2 regions of the Methylobacterium sp. A49B genome follow, and region 2 is predicted to be linked to the other one. Evidence: predicted binding sites of a transcription regulator. Region 2 holds the regulator's gene; the other holds the start of a gene.
What was found. Region 2 encodes HrcA, which represses chaperone genes, less so after heat shock. Its sites were predicted from a motif close to GTTAGCACTCNCNNNNNGNGAGTGCTAAC; they were not measured.

Region 1 (7,694 bases), on a different contig from region 2:
GTGGTCGATTACGTCGCCACCGGCGGCTATGCGCTCCGCGCCTACGAACGCTTCGCCAAGATCCTGCGCGGACCGGACGGACTCTGGCGGGTCCGCGATGCCCGCACCGCCCAGGCCTACCGGATGAATGTCGGCACCATCGTGGAGGCGGCGCGCGTGCGGGTGCGCCTGGGTCGGACGCTGCGCGGCAAGCCCGGCACCGTCCTTCCGAAGTCCGGCCGCGTGCTTGGCGAGATCGAGGACGAGTTCGCCGAGACGCTGACCGTCGGCGACACCTTCCTGTTCGCCGGCGAGACCCTCCGCTTCGAGGGGCTCGCCGAGGATGAGTGCCTTGTCACCCGGGCGCCGCCCGGCACCGACCCGGCGATCCCCTCCTACGCCGGCGCGAAGTTCCCACTCTCGACCTTCCTGGCCGCCCGGGTCCGGGCGTTGATCGCCGACCCGTTCGCGTGGGACCGGCTGCCGAAGCAGATCGGCGAATACCTGCTCCAGCAGCGCCGCCGCTCGGTCCTGCCAGGTGAGCGGGATCTGCTGGTGGAGACCTTTCCGCGCGGCAAGCGCTACTACCTGACCGCCTTCCCGTTCGAGGGCCGCCTCGCCCATCAGACGCTCGGCATGCTGCTGACCCGAAGGCTGGAGCGCGCCGGGCTCCGGCCGCTCGGCTTCGCGGCCAACGATTACGGGATCGCCATCTGGTCGACCCGCGACGTCTCCGAGCGCGCCGCGATCGACGCGGACTTCATCGCCGACCTCTTCGCCGTCGACATGCTGGGCGACGACCTGGAGGCGTGGCTCGACGAGTCGGCGATGATGAAGCGCACCTTCCGCCAGTGCGCGGTGATCGCCGGCCTGATCGAGCGCCATCATCCCGGGCTGAAGAAGTCGGGACGGCAGGTCACGATCTCGACCGACCTGATCTACGACGTGCTGCGCAAGCACCAGCCCGACCACCTCCTGCTGCGGGCCGCGCGGCAGGATGCGGCAACCGGACTCCTCGACGTGAGGCGCCTCGGCATGATGCTAGAGCGCATCCAGGGGCGAATCATCCACAGGTCTCTCGACCGGGTCTCGCCGCTCTCCGTGTCCGTGATGCTCGAGATCGGGCGCGAGCGGGTCTACGGCGAGGGTGCCGACGAGATCCTGGCCGAGGCCGAGGCGGAGCTTCTCCAAGAGGCTCTGTCCTGACCGTCGATCCGCCCTCCCCCGACGATACCGAGGATGCGATCTTGGCGGCCGGCCTGAGACTCGAGAAGACTCACAAGCACCCCACCCTGCAGCTCGCGGGCGAGACCCTGGTGCTCGACCTCTGCGGCGGCCTGTGGCTGCCGGACCATCGGACGCTCATCGTCTCGGACCTGCATCTGGAGAAGGGCTCGTCCTACGCCGCCCGCTCCGGTCAGTTCCTGCCGCCCTACGACACCCGCGAGACCTTGGCCTGCCTGCACGAGGCAGTGGTGCGCCACGAACCCGCCCGCGTCATCGCGCTGGGCGACTCCTTCCACGATGCCCGCGGTCCCGAGCGCATGGAGCCGGGCGACCGTGCCATGGTGGCGGCGCTGCAGGAGGGGCGCGACTGGGTCTGGATCGCCGGCAACCACGACGCCGCCGTCAGCGAGGGCATCGGCGGGCGCTACGCCGAGGCCGTGACCATCGGCGGCCTCGTCCTGCGCCACGAGCCGAGCCCGGACGCCGCGCCCGGCGAGATCGCCGGCCACCTCCATCCCTGCGGGAAGGTTGCGATGCGCGGCCGGGCGGTGCGCCGCCGCTGCTTCGTCACCGACGGGACGCGGCTCGTCATGCCGGCCTTCGGTGCCTATGCGGGCGGTCTGAACGTGCGGGACAAGGCCATCGAAGGGCTGTTCCCGAAGGGCTTCACCGCCCATCTGCTCGGCGACGGCCGGGTCTTCGCGATCGGCCGGGGACAGCTGGCCCGGGATTGACCGTTCTGCACGGTCGCGCCTGCGGCGTCGTCCCGAGACAGGTCGCGAGCCTCGGGTCGCGAAGCCGACCGGCTCGTTGCGCCAGCGAGGATAACGGCGCCGGTTTCAGGTGTGGTCCGAGCCCGCTCAGGCCGTCTTCATGAACCGGGTCACGCTCTCCGACAGGCTCGTCGAATGGCCCGCGAGGCTCTCGGCGATGCTCTGGACGGCCTGGGCGAGCTGACCGGTCGCATGCGCCGCCTCCGAGACGCCGCCGATATTGCCGGCCATCTCGTGGGTCGAGACGGCCTGCTCCTCGACGGCGCTCGCGATCGCCAGGGTGAGCTTCGAGAGCTCGCCCACCGCCGCGGTGATCATCTCGATGGCGCCGACCGCGTCACCCGTGGCGGCCTGGATCGCCGAGACCTGCTGGGTGATCTCACCGGTGGCTCTGGCGGTCTGCTCGGCCAGCGCCTTCACCTCGGAGGCCACGACCGCGAAGCCGCGGCCCGCCGCGCCGGCGCGGGCCGCCTCGATGGTGGCGTTCAGCGCCAGCAGGTTCGTTTGATCGGCAATCGACTTGATCATGCCGACCACCGCGTCGACCTTGCGGGCGTTCTCGGCGAGCTGCCGCATCGTCGCGTCGGTGGTCTCGGCCTGGACGGCGATCTGCTGAGCCCGTTCGGAGACGCGGCCGACCTGTCCGGAAATCTCCTGGATCGCCCCGTTCATCTGCTCGGAATTCGCCGCCACCGACGACGCCTTGTGGCGGGCGGATTCCGCCGAGTGCATCAGCCCCTCGGCTGACGTCTGCATCTCGTGGATCGCGGATCCCACCGCGTCCACGACGCGCTTCACGTCCGTCTCCATGTTCACCTGTGCGGTGACGACCGCCCAGGTCAGCATCGGGCCGATGTAGCGGCCCTTCTCGTCGTTCACGGCCGTCACCCGCAGGTTCAGGGTTTCCGGTCCGACTTTGATCTTCGTGTTATGCGGCAGCCGGCTCGCATCGGCCAGCATGCTGCGCTGATGGTGCGGATTCGTGTGGAAGACGTCGAACGAGCAGCCCAGCATCTGGTCGACCTGGACCGGCAGATGCTGCTCGATCGTGGCCAGCGTATTACGCGACGTGGCATTGAGATAATCGATCTTGAAGTCGTCGTTCAGGTCGGCGGTCATCACCGCGACCGGAACGTTGTCGATCATCGTCAAAAGTCGGGTGATCTCCTTCTTCTTTGCCGAAATGTCGGAGGCGAACTTGATGACCTTTACCGGCTGGCCCTTCGCGTCCAGGATCGGGTTGTAGGTCGCTTCCAGCCAGACGGTGGCGCCCTCCTTGTCGATCCGGGGGAACTCCCCGGTCACGTAGTGGCCGCCTTTCAGCCTGTCCCAGAACGCCGCATATTCGGCTGTCTGCGCATAAGTATCATCGGCGAAGATGCGATGATGCTTGCCGACAACCTCCGCGAGCGAGTATTTCATCACTTTGAGGAAGTTTTCATTCGCGTTCAGAACCTGACCGTCCAGTCCGAACTCGATGATGGCCAGTGATCGATCGAGCGCTTCGATCTTGGCTTGCGCCTCGCTGTACGTCGCACGCTTGAACATGATTTCGTATGCTCCAAACCGACGCCGTGTAGCGCCCGCTCGGTTAAAGATAGTCTAATCGACAGCTATTTTCGTTTTGCTCGTTCCTGCTGGCCACGAAAAACTCAAGGACGTGCGATAAGACGCGAGGTATTACTGATCATAAATTTTTATGAGGAGAAAAATTACTCGATATGCGTTTAAATATCAGAACCATCCGCGAATGCGGAAGTATACGATTGGCGCGACCGCACTCAGGAGGATGAGGGCGAGGGCGTAGGGGTAGCCGTAGGCCCAATCCAGCTCCGGCATGTGCTTGAAGTTCATGCCGTACATCGAGGCGATCAGCGTGGGCGGGACACCGACCACAGAGACCACGGTCAGGACACGGAAGACGTTGTTCTGCTCGATGTTGATGAGGCCGAGGGCGGCGTCGAGGAGGAACTGAACGTTCTCGGCCAGCCGGGTCTCGAACTCGTCGAGGGATTCGATGTCGCGCCGGATCGTGTCGAACCGGCCGTCCTCGGGCAGGCCGAGGCCGTCGCAGGCGGCCGAAACGAACGGCACGATCCGCTCCAGGCCCAGCAGGCTCGCGCGGATCTTGCCCAGCACTTTTCCCCTGTTGCTGATGCCGCGCAGGATCCGGCGCAGGGCGAGATCGCGGCGGCGGGGCGGCGGGCTCTCAAAGCGGCGGCGGTCTTTGCCGCGGACGTCGAAGTCGAAGATCCGGGTCGACAGCGAATCGAGTTCCGACGCCATGTCCTCCAGGGCGTCGGCGAGGCTGTCCACCAGCTCCTCAAGGACCACCAGGAAGATCTCGCTCGGAGTCGTGCTCCCGTCGCCGTCGGAGATCCGCTTCGCGGAAGAGTCGAAGGCGCGCAGGTCGTGGAAGCGGATCGTGACGAGATGATCCTTGGTGAGCAGGAAGCCCAGCGGCTTCAGCTGCGATGCGCTCTGCTCGAAAGTGATCATCGGCGTCGAGAGCGAGAGGCCACCTTTGACCCGGCGCAGGCGGCTCGATGTCTCGACCTCCGAAAGGGCGGCCCGGGACGGGACGCGCAGGCCAGTGGCCGCCTCGACCGCGGCGGCTTCCTCGGAGGTTGGATCATTCAGGTCAAGCCACACGGCGTCGGCCGCGACGGCGCTGCCGGGTTGCGATGCCACCGGGCCGTGGGGTCCGTGCAGGTTCAGCATCGGGGCGCGTTATCCGTGAGGGAGAAAGAGGGCGCCGCCGCGTCATCGCACCGTCGCGCGGGGGTGCGACAGCCTTGACTCGGACACGGACCGAGCCTATCTCGCCGCCGTCTTTGGCACTCGCCGAGACAGAGTGCTAACAGTCGAGTTCGCGAGCGGTCCCGCCGGCCGCATCAACGCCAACTCCAGACCTGAAGCAAGAGGGCAGCTCATGAAGTTCCGTCCGCTGCACGACCGCGTGGTCGTCCGTCGCATCGAGAGCGAGGAGAAGACCAAGGGCGGCATCATCATCCCGGACACCGCCAAGGAGAAGCCGCAGGAGGGCGAGATCGTCGCCGTCGGCCCCGGCGCCCGTGACGAGCAGGGTCGCGTCAACCCGCTCGACGTCAAGGCCGGCGACCGCGTCCTGTTCGGCAAGTGGTCCGGCACCGAGGTCAAGATCGACGGTCAGGACCTTCTGATCATGAAGGAATCCGACATCATGGGCGTCGTCGCCGTCTGATCGGATCACCCGTCATCGCCCTTTGAGGCCGTCCCGGCCTTGGGGTTCAACCAGTAGCTAAGAGGCACACAATGGCAGCGAAAGACGTTCGTTTCTCCGCCGACGCCCGCGATAAGATGCTGCGCGGCGTCGACATCCTCGCCGACGCGGTGAAGGTGACGCTCGGCCCGAAGGGTCGCAACGTCGTGATCGAGAAGAGCTTCGGCGCCCCGCGCATCACCAAGGACGGTGTGACGGTCGCCAAGGAGATCGAGCTCTCCGACCGTTTCGAGAACATGGGCGCCCAGATGGTGCGCGAAGTGGCCTCGAAGACCAACGACATCGCGGGTGACGGCACCACCACCGCGACCGTGCTGGCCCAGGCCATCGTCCGCGAGGGCGCCAAGTACGTCGCCGCCGGCATCAACCCGATGGACCTGAAGCGCGGCATCGACCTCGCCACGCAGGCTGCCGTCAAGGACATCACCTCGCGCGCCAAGAAGGTCTCGACCTCCGACGAGGTCGCACAGGTCGGCACCATCTCGTCGAACGGCGACACCGAGATCGGCCAGATGATCGCCCACGCCATGCAGAAGGTGGGCAACGAGGGCGTCATCACCGTCGAGGAGGCCAAGACCGCCGAGACCGAGCTCGACGTCGTCGAGGGCATGCAGTTCGACCGCGGCTACCTCTCCCCGTACTTCATCACGAACGCGGAGAAGATGGTCGCCGAGCTCGAGGATCCCTACATCCTCATCCACGAGAAGAAGCTCTCGTCGCTCCAGGCGATGCTGCCGGTGCTCGAGGCCGTGGTTCAGACCGGCAAGCCGCTCCTGATCATCGCCGAGGACATCGAGGGCGAGGCGCTCGCCACGCTCGTGGTCAACAAGCTCCGCGGCGGCCTGAAGGTCGCGGCCGTCAAGGCGCCGGGCTTCGGCGACCGCCGCAAGGCGATGCTTGAGGACATCGCGATCCTGACCAAGGGTCAGATGATCGCCGAGGATCTCGGCATCAAGCTCGAGAACGTGACGCTCCCCATGCTCGGCCGCGCCAAGCGCGTGCGCATCGAGAAGGAGAACACCACGATCATCGACGGCGTCGGCGAGAAGTCCGACATCGAGGGCCGTATCGCCCAGATCAAGGCGCAGATCGAGGAGACCACCTCGGACTACGATCGTGAGAAGCTCCAGGAGCGTCTGGCCAAGCTCGCGGGCGGCGTCGCGGTGATCCGCGTCGGCGGCGCGACCGAGGTTGAGGTGAAGGAGAAGAAGGACCGCGTCGACGACGCCCTCAACGCCACCCGCGCGGCGGTCGAGGAAGGCATCGTCCCGGGCGGCGGCACTGCGCTGCTGCGCGCCAAGAAGGCGGTCGCCGAGCTGAAGTCCGACATCCCGGACGTCCAGGCCGGCATCAAGATCGTGCTGAAGGCCCTTGAGGCTCCGATCCGCCAGATCGCCCAGAACGCGGGCGTCGAGGGCTCGATCGTGGTCGGCAAGATCACCGACAACACGGGCTCGGAGACCTTCGGCTTCAACGCGCAGACCGAAGAGTACGTCGACATGATCCAGGCCGGCATCGTCGATCCGGCCAAGGTGGTGCGCACTGCACTGCAGGATGCGGCTTCCGTGGCCGGCCTGCTGGTGACCACCGAGGCGATGGTCGCCGACGCGCCGAAGAAGGACAGCCCTGCCCCGGCGATGCCGGGCGGCGGCATGGGCGGCATGGACTTCTAAGTCCTCGGCCGACCTGCGAGACGAGGAGGGGCCGCCGAGAGGCGGCCCTTTTTCTTTCAGGCATCTCCCGACGCCGCTCCGATCCCCCGCGCTGAGGCGTTCACCGTTCGACGCGGCTAGCCTGGATCGGTCTGCCCTCCGTACGGCCGAGATCGGCTTCGATTTCGGCGCCGAGGCAGAAGAAGCGTTGCCGAGTCTCGGCCACCAAGGGAATCGATCGCTCGATCGCCGCGACGACCTCAGACGGGTGGTGCCTCACCATCCCGACCGTCTCGGTGCGTCGCCTATGCGGATCGTGCCGTCACCCATCAACCGGGCAGGACATCACGCCGCTGCATCCCCTGCAGCACCGACCGGCAACGTTTATTCTGGCGCAGAGGACAAACGAAAAACGGGACGGCGCGAGCCGTCCCGTTCAGAAGCCTACCTATCGGCCAAGGAAGATCGAAGCCAGTCGCTGGAGCAGGCCCCGCGGTGCGGGCGGAGGCTCGCTCTGCCCAGGACCGTCCCCGATCTAAGCGTTGGCGGCGAAGGGGTGCTGCGCGGAGTTGCGCTGCTCGGTGACCGTCGAGGCCTTCGGCTCGCCGTTCACGGCGCGCTGGATCGACAGCTTGGTCGCCTCGTAGTTGTACTTCTGGATCTTGGCGTCGTCGGCCGCCTCCCAGTGGATGAACACGCCGACCAGGATGTACAGGTCGTCGGCCTCGTCCGCCGGGATGATGCCCTCGGCCACCGCGTCCTGAACGGCCTTGGCAACGCCGTGCTGGGCCGGTCCGAACA
Region 2 (7,694 bases):
GGGCCTGGCGGCGCCGAGGGCGGTGCGCGCGGAGCCGAGCCGGGCGGACCTGCCGGTCGCGGCGCCGAGGGACCCGGCCGGCCCGGCGGAGCCGCCGAGCGCAACGGTCCCTCCGAGCGCGCTGGTCCGGGCGCCAACCCCGGCGCCGGCGACCGCGGCGATCGTGGTGATCGCGGCAACCGCGAGGAACGCGGAGACCGTGGCGGGCGCGAGCCCGGCGCTGCGGGCGAGCGCGGCGGCCGGGACGGTGCCGGACCGAACCAGGGCGGCCGCGGCGCGGCCGGTGAGCGGGGTGGTCGTGGGGGCGTCCGCGAGGGCGGTTCCGCTCGCGGCGCGGTCGGCCGTCTCGACACGCGGCAGCGCACCGAGTTCCGCAGCTCGATCACCCGCCTGGGCGTTTCGCCCCTCCGGGACGTGGCGTTCGGGCTGGCGGTTGGGACGGCGATCCCGCGCTCGGTCACGCTGCACCGGCTGCCGCCGGCGATCGTCACCCTGGTGCCGGAATACGAGGGCTACGAGTTCATCCTGGTGCGCGACGATATCGTGATCATCGATCCCGATACGTATGAGATCGTGGACGTGATCCCGGCCTGACGCATACGATCCCCGGGGCCGGGCGGGCGATGCGCCCGTTCGGCTCCTGCTACCGTCCGCCATCCAATAATTTCGACACCACCCGCGCCGTATAGTCGACCATCGGCACGATCCGGGCGTAGTTCAGTCGCGTCGGGCCGATCACCCCGACCACGCCCACGATCTTCTGCGATCCGTCGCGGAACGGCGCCGCGATCAGCGACGACCCGGACAGCGAGAACAGCTTGTTCTCCGAACCGATGAAGATCCGCACGCCCTCGCCACCCTCGGCACGGGCCAGGAGGTCGATGACGTCCTTCTGGGTCTCGAGGTCGTTGAACAGCAGCCGGATGCGCTCGAGATCCTCGACCGCGCGCAGGTCGTCGAGCAGGTTCGCCTGTCCGCGCACGATCAGCTGGCGCGCCTCTGACGGGCCGACCGGCGTGGCGAGCCCGGCATCCACGAGGCGCTCGGTGATGGCGTCGAGCTCACGTTTCATGGCCTTGCGTCCGGCCTCGATCTCGGCGCGCAGCGATCCCAGGGTGCGGCCCTGCAGCCGGGCATTGAGGAAGTTGGTCGCCTCCTGAAGCGCGCCTGCCGGCAGGCCCGGGGGCAGGTCCACGAGGCGGTTCTCCACGGAGCCGTCGTCCGAGACCAGGATCACCAGGGCGCGGGCGGGATCGAGGCGGACGAACTCGATGTGCTTGAGGTTCACGTTCGCCTTGGTGGTCAGGACCACGCCGGCGCCGCGCGACACCCCCGACAGCATCGTCGATGCCTCGGCGAGCGCCGAGTCAAAGGTGTGGCCGGACGCGGCCGCCCGCATCTGCGCCTCGATCCGGGCCTGCTCGTCCTGGCTGACGTCGCCCAGTTCGAGCATGGCGTCCACGAAGAACCGCAGACCCAGCTCTGTCGGCAGGCGGCCGGCCGACGTGTGGGGCGCGAAGATCAGACCGGAATGCTCCAGATCCGCCATCACATTGCGGATCGAGGCCGGTGACAGAGTCATCGGAAGGATTCGCGCCAGATTGCGCGATCCCACTGGCTCCCCCGTCGTCAGATAACTCTCGACGATCTGGCGAAAGATCTCGCGGGCACGCTCGTTGAGCGCGGCAAGCGCCTGCATGGACTGGCCGTTCGTCACTCTGAAGGTCGGATCTGTCACGCGGTCATCCTGTGGTCCGATCATGTCCGGACGGCCGGCAAGGATCAATCCGCCGGGATCGATCAGCCGGGCGCTGCTTGCCCGCGGTGACGGCTCGGCCTATGAGCCCGGCCCTCGATCTCCTCGACAGAAAGGGCCTGCAATGCGGCCTTCCAAGCGTGCCGCCGACGAGTTGCGGTCCGTCAGCCTGGAGCGCGCGGTCTCGCGCTACGCCGAGGGCTCCTGCCTGGTCAGCTTCGGCAACACCCGGGTGCTCTGCACCGCCTCCCTGGAAGAGCGGGGCCCGCCGTGGCTCCGCGGTTCCGGCAAGGGATGGGTCACGGCCGAGTACGCCATGCTGCCGCGTGCGACGCACGAACGCACCCGCCGCGAGGTCGGTTCCGGCAAGCCCTCGGGGCGGACCCAGGAGATCCAGCGGCTGATCGGCCGCTCGCTCCGCGCGGTCACCAACCTGCCGGCGATCGGCGAGCGCCAGATCACGATAGATTGCGACGTGATCCAGGCCGACGGCGGCACCCGCACAGCCGCCATCACCGGCGCCTGGGTGGCGCTCCACGATTGCTTCACCTGGATGCGGGCCCGCTCGATCATCTCGGTCGATCCGCTGCGCGACCACGTCGCGGCCGTGTCGTGCGGACTGTACAAGGGCACGCCCGTCCTCGACCTCGACTACGCCGAGGATTCCGCGGCCGAGACCGACGCCAATTTCGTGCTGACAGGCCGGGGCGGCATCGTCGAGGTGCAGGGCACCGCCGAGATGGAGCCGTTCTCGGAGGACCAGCTCCTCGAGTTGCTGCGGCTCGCCCGCGCCGGGACCGACCGGCTGGTCGCCCTCCAGAAGGAGGCGATCGCGTGAGCCCCGCGCCCCGCCATGGCCGGAGGCTGACCGGCAAGGTGGTGATCGCCACCCACAACGCCGGCAAGCTCACCGAGATGCGCGAGCTTCTGGCGCCGTTCGGCGTCGAAGCGGTGTCGGCCGGAGAGCTGGGGCTGCCGGAGCCGGACGAGACCGGCACGATGTTCGCCGAGAACGCGTTCATCAAGGCCAAGGCCGCCGCGGACGCGACCGGGCTCCCGGCCTTCGCCGACGATTCCGGCCTCTGCGTGGACGCGCTCGACGGCGCGCCCGGCATCTTCTCGGCGCGCTGGGCCGGGCCGACCAAGGACTTCGCCGGTGCCATGGCGCGGATCTTCGCGGAGTTGGATCAGCGCGGGGCGCAGTCCCGCCGCGCCCATTTCGTGTCGGCGCTGGTGCTCGCCTGGCCCGACGGACACACCGAACTTTTCGAAGGTCGGGTGTTCGGCGACCTCGTGGCGGCGAAAGGCACGGCCGGATTCGGCTACGACCCGATCTTCCGTCCCGAGGGACACGATCGCACGTTCGGGGAGATGAGCGCCGACGAGAAGCACGGCGTCGACTGGCAGAAGGGCGAGGGGCTGTCGCACCGGGCGCGGGCCTTCGTGGAGCTGAGCCGGGCCTGCCTCGCCCCAGCCTCCTGATTGCCAAACCGGCCGCCTGCCCTCACATCCAGGTCCATCATGACCTTGACCGGCCCGGACCATCTTACCCGCGATGCGGGTTTCGGGATCTACCTGCACTGGCCCTTCTGCGCCGCGAAGTGCCCGTACTGCGACTTCAACAGCCATGTCCGGCACGGCGGCGTCGACGAGTCGCGGTTCCTCGACGCCTTCCGGGCCGAGATCGCCAACGCCGCGGGCCGGACGCCCGGCCGGGCCGTCACCAGCGTCTTCCTCGGTGGCGGCACGCCCTCGCTGATGCAGCCCGCGACCGTCGCGGGCCTCCTCGATGCGGTGGCCGCGCACTGGACCGTGGCGTCGGACGCCGAGATCACCCTGGAGGCCAACCCGTCGAGCGTCGAGGCCGGGCGCTTCCGCGGCTACCGGGCCGCGGGAATCAACCGCGTCTCCCTCGGCGTCCAGGCGCTGGACGATACGGCCCTGAAGGCACTCGGCCGCCTTCACGACGTGGCGCAGGCGCTCGACGCCATCCGCGTCGCGCAGGCCGTCTTCGACCGCACGTCGTTCGACCTGATCTACGCCCGCTCCGATCAGACCCCCGAGCTGTGGCGCGCCGAACTCCGCGAAGCGCTGGACCGGGCCGCCGAGCATCTCTCTCTCTACCAGCTCACGATCGAGCCCGGCACGCCGTTCCACGGCCTCGCCGCCGCCGGCAAGCTGGTGATCCCCGACGACGACACCGGGCGGGCCCTCTACGACGTGACGCAGGAACTGTGCGCAGGGGCCGGGCTGCCCGCCTACGAGATCTCCAACCACGCCCGGCCCGGCGCGGAATCGCGCCACAACCTGCTGTACTGGCGCTACGGCGAGTATGCCGGGATCGGTCCGGGCGCCCATGGGCGACTCGTCACGGCCCATGGGCGGGTCGGCACCATCACGGAGCGATCGCCGGAGGCGTGGCTCGCCCGGGTCGAGCGCGACGGCCACGGCATCGTCGAGACCGAGATGCTTTCGGCCGCCGATCAGGCCGATGAGTTTCTGGTCATGGGACTGCGCCTCGCCGAAGGCATCGATCCGGCACGGTACGCGGCCCTGAAGGGCAGGCCGCTGAACGGCAACCGCGTCGGCATGCTGGTGGGCGATGGTCTGCTGGAGCGGCGGCCGGGCGGCCGCATCGCCGCGACCGCACGGGGCGCGCCGGTCCTCAACGCCCTGGTCGCCGAATTGGCAGCCTGATCAGATCGCCGGCTTGGCCAGCAGCCGCGGTGCCGGGCTCACGGTCGTCGTGGCGTTGTTGCGGATCTCGTAGACCGCCAAGCTCCGCTCGCTCTGCCCGTCCGGCCGGAACCGGAAGGTGCCGTCCACTCCGGCGAAGCCCGCTCCGCTCGTCAGAGTGGGTTCGGCGAAGCGCTGCGATCCGTATTGCCGCGACAGTGCCGCGGTCAGCATCACGGCGTCGTAGGCGAGGGAGGCGACGCGCGGCGGAACGGTGCCGAACTTGGCTTGGTAGCGTCCGCTGAAATTGGAGAACCCGCTCCGGTCCGCGGCCGCGAAGCGGCCGCCCTGAAGGGCCGGCAGGGTGAACAGGGCCGGCTCGTTCCAGAGAGCCGTGCCGATCGGGCGGACGCGGGCCGGCGAGAAGCCGGCCTTGGTCAGGGCCGCCGCGACGCCCGGCAGGCCCTCGGGGGTCTCCGGGATGAACAGGGCGTCGGCCGTCGCGCCGGGACCGGTGATGACGCGCGCCAGCCGCTCCACGGCGGGGCCGGGCGCACCCGCGGGGTATCGCTCGATGGCCGCGACCCGGGCGCCCTGGCGCGCCACGACCTCGCGGAATTCGGCCTCGACAGCGTTGCCATAGGCGGTCTCGGGGATCAACGCCGCGAAGGAACGCTTGCCTCCCGCCACGGAGTCCTCCACCGCCCGGTCCACCTCCGGCTGGGGCAGGAAGCTCAGGAGGTAGACGCCCCGGGCCGCCACGGTGGCGTCCGTGGAGAATCCGATCACCGGCTTGCCCGCGGCGCGCGCCACTGCGGCCGCGGCCTGTACGCTCCCCGCGAACAGAGGACCGAGGACGATCTCGGCGCCCTGCCGGAGGGCGTCCTGCGTCGCGTCCCGCGCTCCGTCGGGATTGCCCCGGTCATCCTCCACGAGGATCGTCAGGTCCGGCTGTTGTCCTTCGTCGAAGGCGAGCTGGGCGGCGTTGCGCATGGCCGCGCCCACCGCGGCGCCTTGTCCGCTGAGCGGCAGCACCAGGGCGACCTTCACGGCGCCTGAGCCGATGCGTTGCCCGCCCACCGCAGCGAGTGTCGGCGGGGCGTCTGCGGCGGGCGCCTGCGGCACCGCCGCGGGCGGTGACAGCTCGGCCTGAGCCGAGGGCCGGCGCCGCCCGCCGTCGGTGGCGAGGCAACCGCCGAGGAGCGGCAGCGCGGCGCAGAGCGCGGCGATCAGGGCGGCGGCGCGCGGAAGACCCTCCCGCACCCCTATCGGACGCGCCATCGCGCGGACTCCCTCAAGCAGGCGGGGATAGCCTGACGATCGGCTTTGGAAATGTAAACGCGCCGCAGCGGACTTGCCCCCTGGAGGTGGCCGCTGCCGCGACGAGAGCCGGCAGGTGTGGCAACATGGTCAACGATGACCCGCCGATTCGACGCCCCGGGGACTGCTCCTCACATGAGAGTCCCGTCCCACAAACCCGGAGCGGATCGGCCGCGGACCCCGACCTTCACGGCTTTCGGGCTGGCGAGCGAGGCCGAAACCCTGGCGCCCGGCCTTCACATCGTGGCGACGCCCATCGGCAACCTCCGCGACATAACGATCCGCGCCCTGGCGACGCTCGCGGCGGCGGACGCGGTCCTCGCCGAGGACACGCGGGTCACCCGGACGCTGCTCGCTCATTACGGCATCACAACCCCGCTCCTCGCCTACCATGAGCATTCCAACGAGGCGGTGCGCGAACGCATGGTCGCCCGCCTGCGCGCCGGCGAGGCCCTGGCCCTGGTGTCGGATGCGGGTACGCCGCTGGTCTCCGACCCCGGTTACAAGCTCGTCCAAGCCGCCATCGAGGCCGGGATCGGGATCACGCCCGTCCCGGGTCCTTCGGCGGTGATGACCGCCCTGGTTGCCGCCGGCCTGCCGACGGACCGCTTCTTCTTCGAGGGCTTCCTTCCTCAGAAGGCCGGCGCCCGGCGCAACCGGCTGGAGGCGCTCGTCCCGGTCCCCGGGACTCTGGTCCTGTTCGAATCGCCGCACCGCCTCCCCGAAATGCTGGCGGACGCCGCCGCGATGCTGGGTCCCGACCGGCCCGCCGCGGTGACCCGCGAACTCACCAAGCTCTATGAGACCGTCCGACGCGACACATTGGGCTCCCTCAGCGCGCGCTTCGCCGAGGATGGGCCGCCGAAGGGCGAGATCGTCGTCATCATCGGCGCCGCCACGGCGCCCGAGCGCACGGCCGACAGCGATGCCGCCCTCGACGCGCTGCTGCGTGCGGCGCTCGAGCGGCACTCGATCAAGGATGCCGCGAGCCTCGTCGCCGACGATACCGGGCAGCCGCGTCGTCTCGTCTACGCGCGGGCGCTGGTTTTGGCGCGGGGCGAACCTTGAACGGCGCGCTCCCCGACCGGGCGCAGCGGCACCGCGCCGCCTATCGGCGCGGCCATCGGGCCGAGTGGCTGGCGCTGGCGGTCCTGATGCTCAAGGGCTACTGGCCGGTCGGCCGGCGCGTGAGCGTCGCGGGGGGCGAGATCGACCTGATCGTCCAGCGCTGGAACACCGTCGCGTTCGTCGAGGTGAAGGCCCGGTCCCGGCGCGAGGACGCCCGCGAGGCGATCGATGCGGCCAAGCGCCGCCGCTTTTCCCGCGCGGTCCGGGCCTGGATCGGCCGCAATACCTGGAGCGCCGGCATGACCTTCCGGGCGGATGCGGTGTTCGTCGGCGCGCGGGAATGGCCGGCCCACGTGGCCGACGCCTTCACGATCGAAGGCTTGTAGGCGCCGCCGTCAGTCCCGGACGGCGCGGATCGCGCCGATCAGCGTCCGCTTCAGGTCCGCTTGGCTGAACGGCTTCTGCACTACGGGCCTGTCCCGGAAGGGCTCGCGGATACCCGCCCCGCCGTAACCCGTGGAGAACACCAGCGGCAGATCGCGCTTCGCGATGGCCTCGGCCACCGGGTAGATCGGCTCGCCCGCGACGTTCACGTCCAGGATCGCAACCTCGAAGGTCTCCTGCGACGCCATCTCGAGGGCCGACGACAGGCGCGCGGCCGGGCCGACGACCGAACAACCGAAATCGAGGAGCATGTCCTCGAGCAGCATCGAGATGGCAGCCTCGTCCTCGACGACGAGCACGCGGACGCCGTTGAGGACGTCATCGTTGGGGTCAGCAGTCACGCCGGGCCGTCTTCCCTTCGAACGCCCCCGCCACCGGGGATCTTGCCGTGCAGTAGGTCTCATCTCGCGAACCACGCGAGCAACGGTCC

Region 1: a site for HrcA is predicted at 4,813-4,841, ahead of groES (co-chaperone GroES). Genes of this name have one in related genera too.

What each region holds. Positions count from the first base shown of each region.
Region 1 is NZ_JBKFBO010000117.1:296,585-304,278, reverse strand. Features, by position in the region: gene ACLBX9_RS22710 (ligase-associated DNA damage response DEXH box helicase) at 1-1,185, shown strand, start outside; gene pdeM (ligase-associated DNA damage response endonuclease PdeM) at 1,227-1,940, shown strand; gene ACLBX9_RS22700 (methyl-accepting chemotaxis protein) at 2,067-3,527, opposite strand; gene ACLBX9_RS22695 (CorA family divalent cation transporter) at 3,714-4,700, opposite strand; gene groES (co-chaperone GroES) at 4,912-5,202, shown strand; gene groL (chaperonin GroEL) at 5,274-6,914, shown strand; gene fae (5,6,7,8-tetrahydromethanopterin hydro-lyase) at 7,429-7,694, opposite strand, start outside.
Region 2 is NZ_JBKFBO010000008.1:16-7,709, forward strand. Features, by position in the region: partial or broken gene ACLBX9_RS00480 (DUF1236 domain-containing protein) at 1-594, shown strand, start outside; gene hrcA (heat-inducible transcriptional repressor HrcA) at 644-1,699, opposite strand; gene rph (ribonuclease PH) at 1,881-2,594, shown strand; gene rdgB (RdgB/HAM1 family non-canonical purine NTP pyrophosphatase) at 2,591-3,238, shown strand; gene hemW (radical SAM family heme chaperone HemW) at 3,278-4,453, shown strand; gene ACLBX9_RS00505 (penicillin-binding protein activator) at 4,454-5,713, opposite strand; gene rsmI (16S rRNA (cytidine(1402)-2'-O)-methyltransferase) at 5,888-6,820, shown strand; gene ACLBX9_RS00515 (YraN family protein) at 6,817-7,206, shown strand; gene ACLBX9_RS00520 (response regulator) at 7,216-7,605, opposite strand.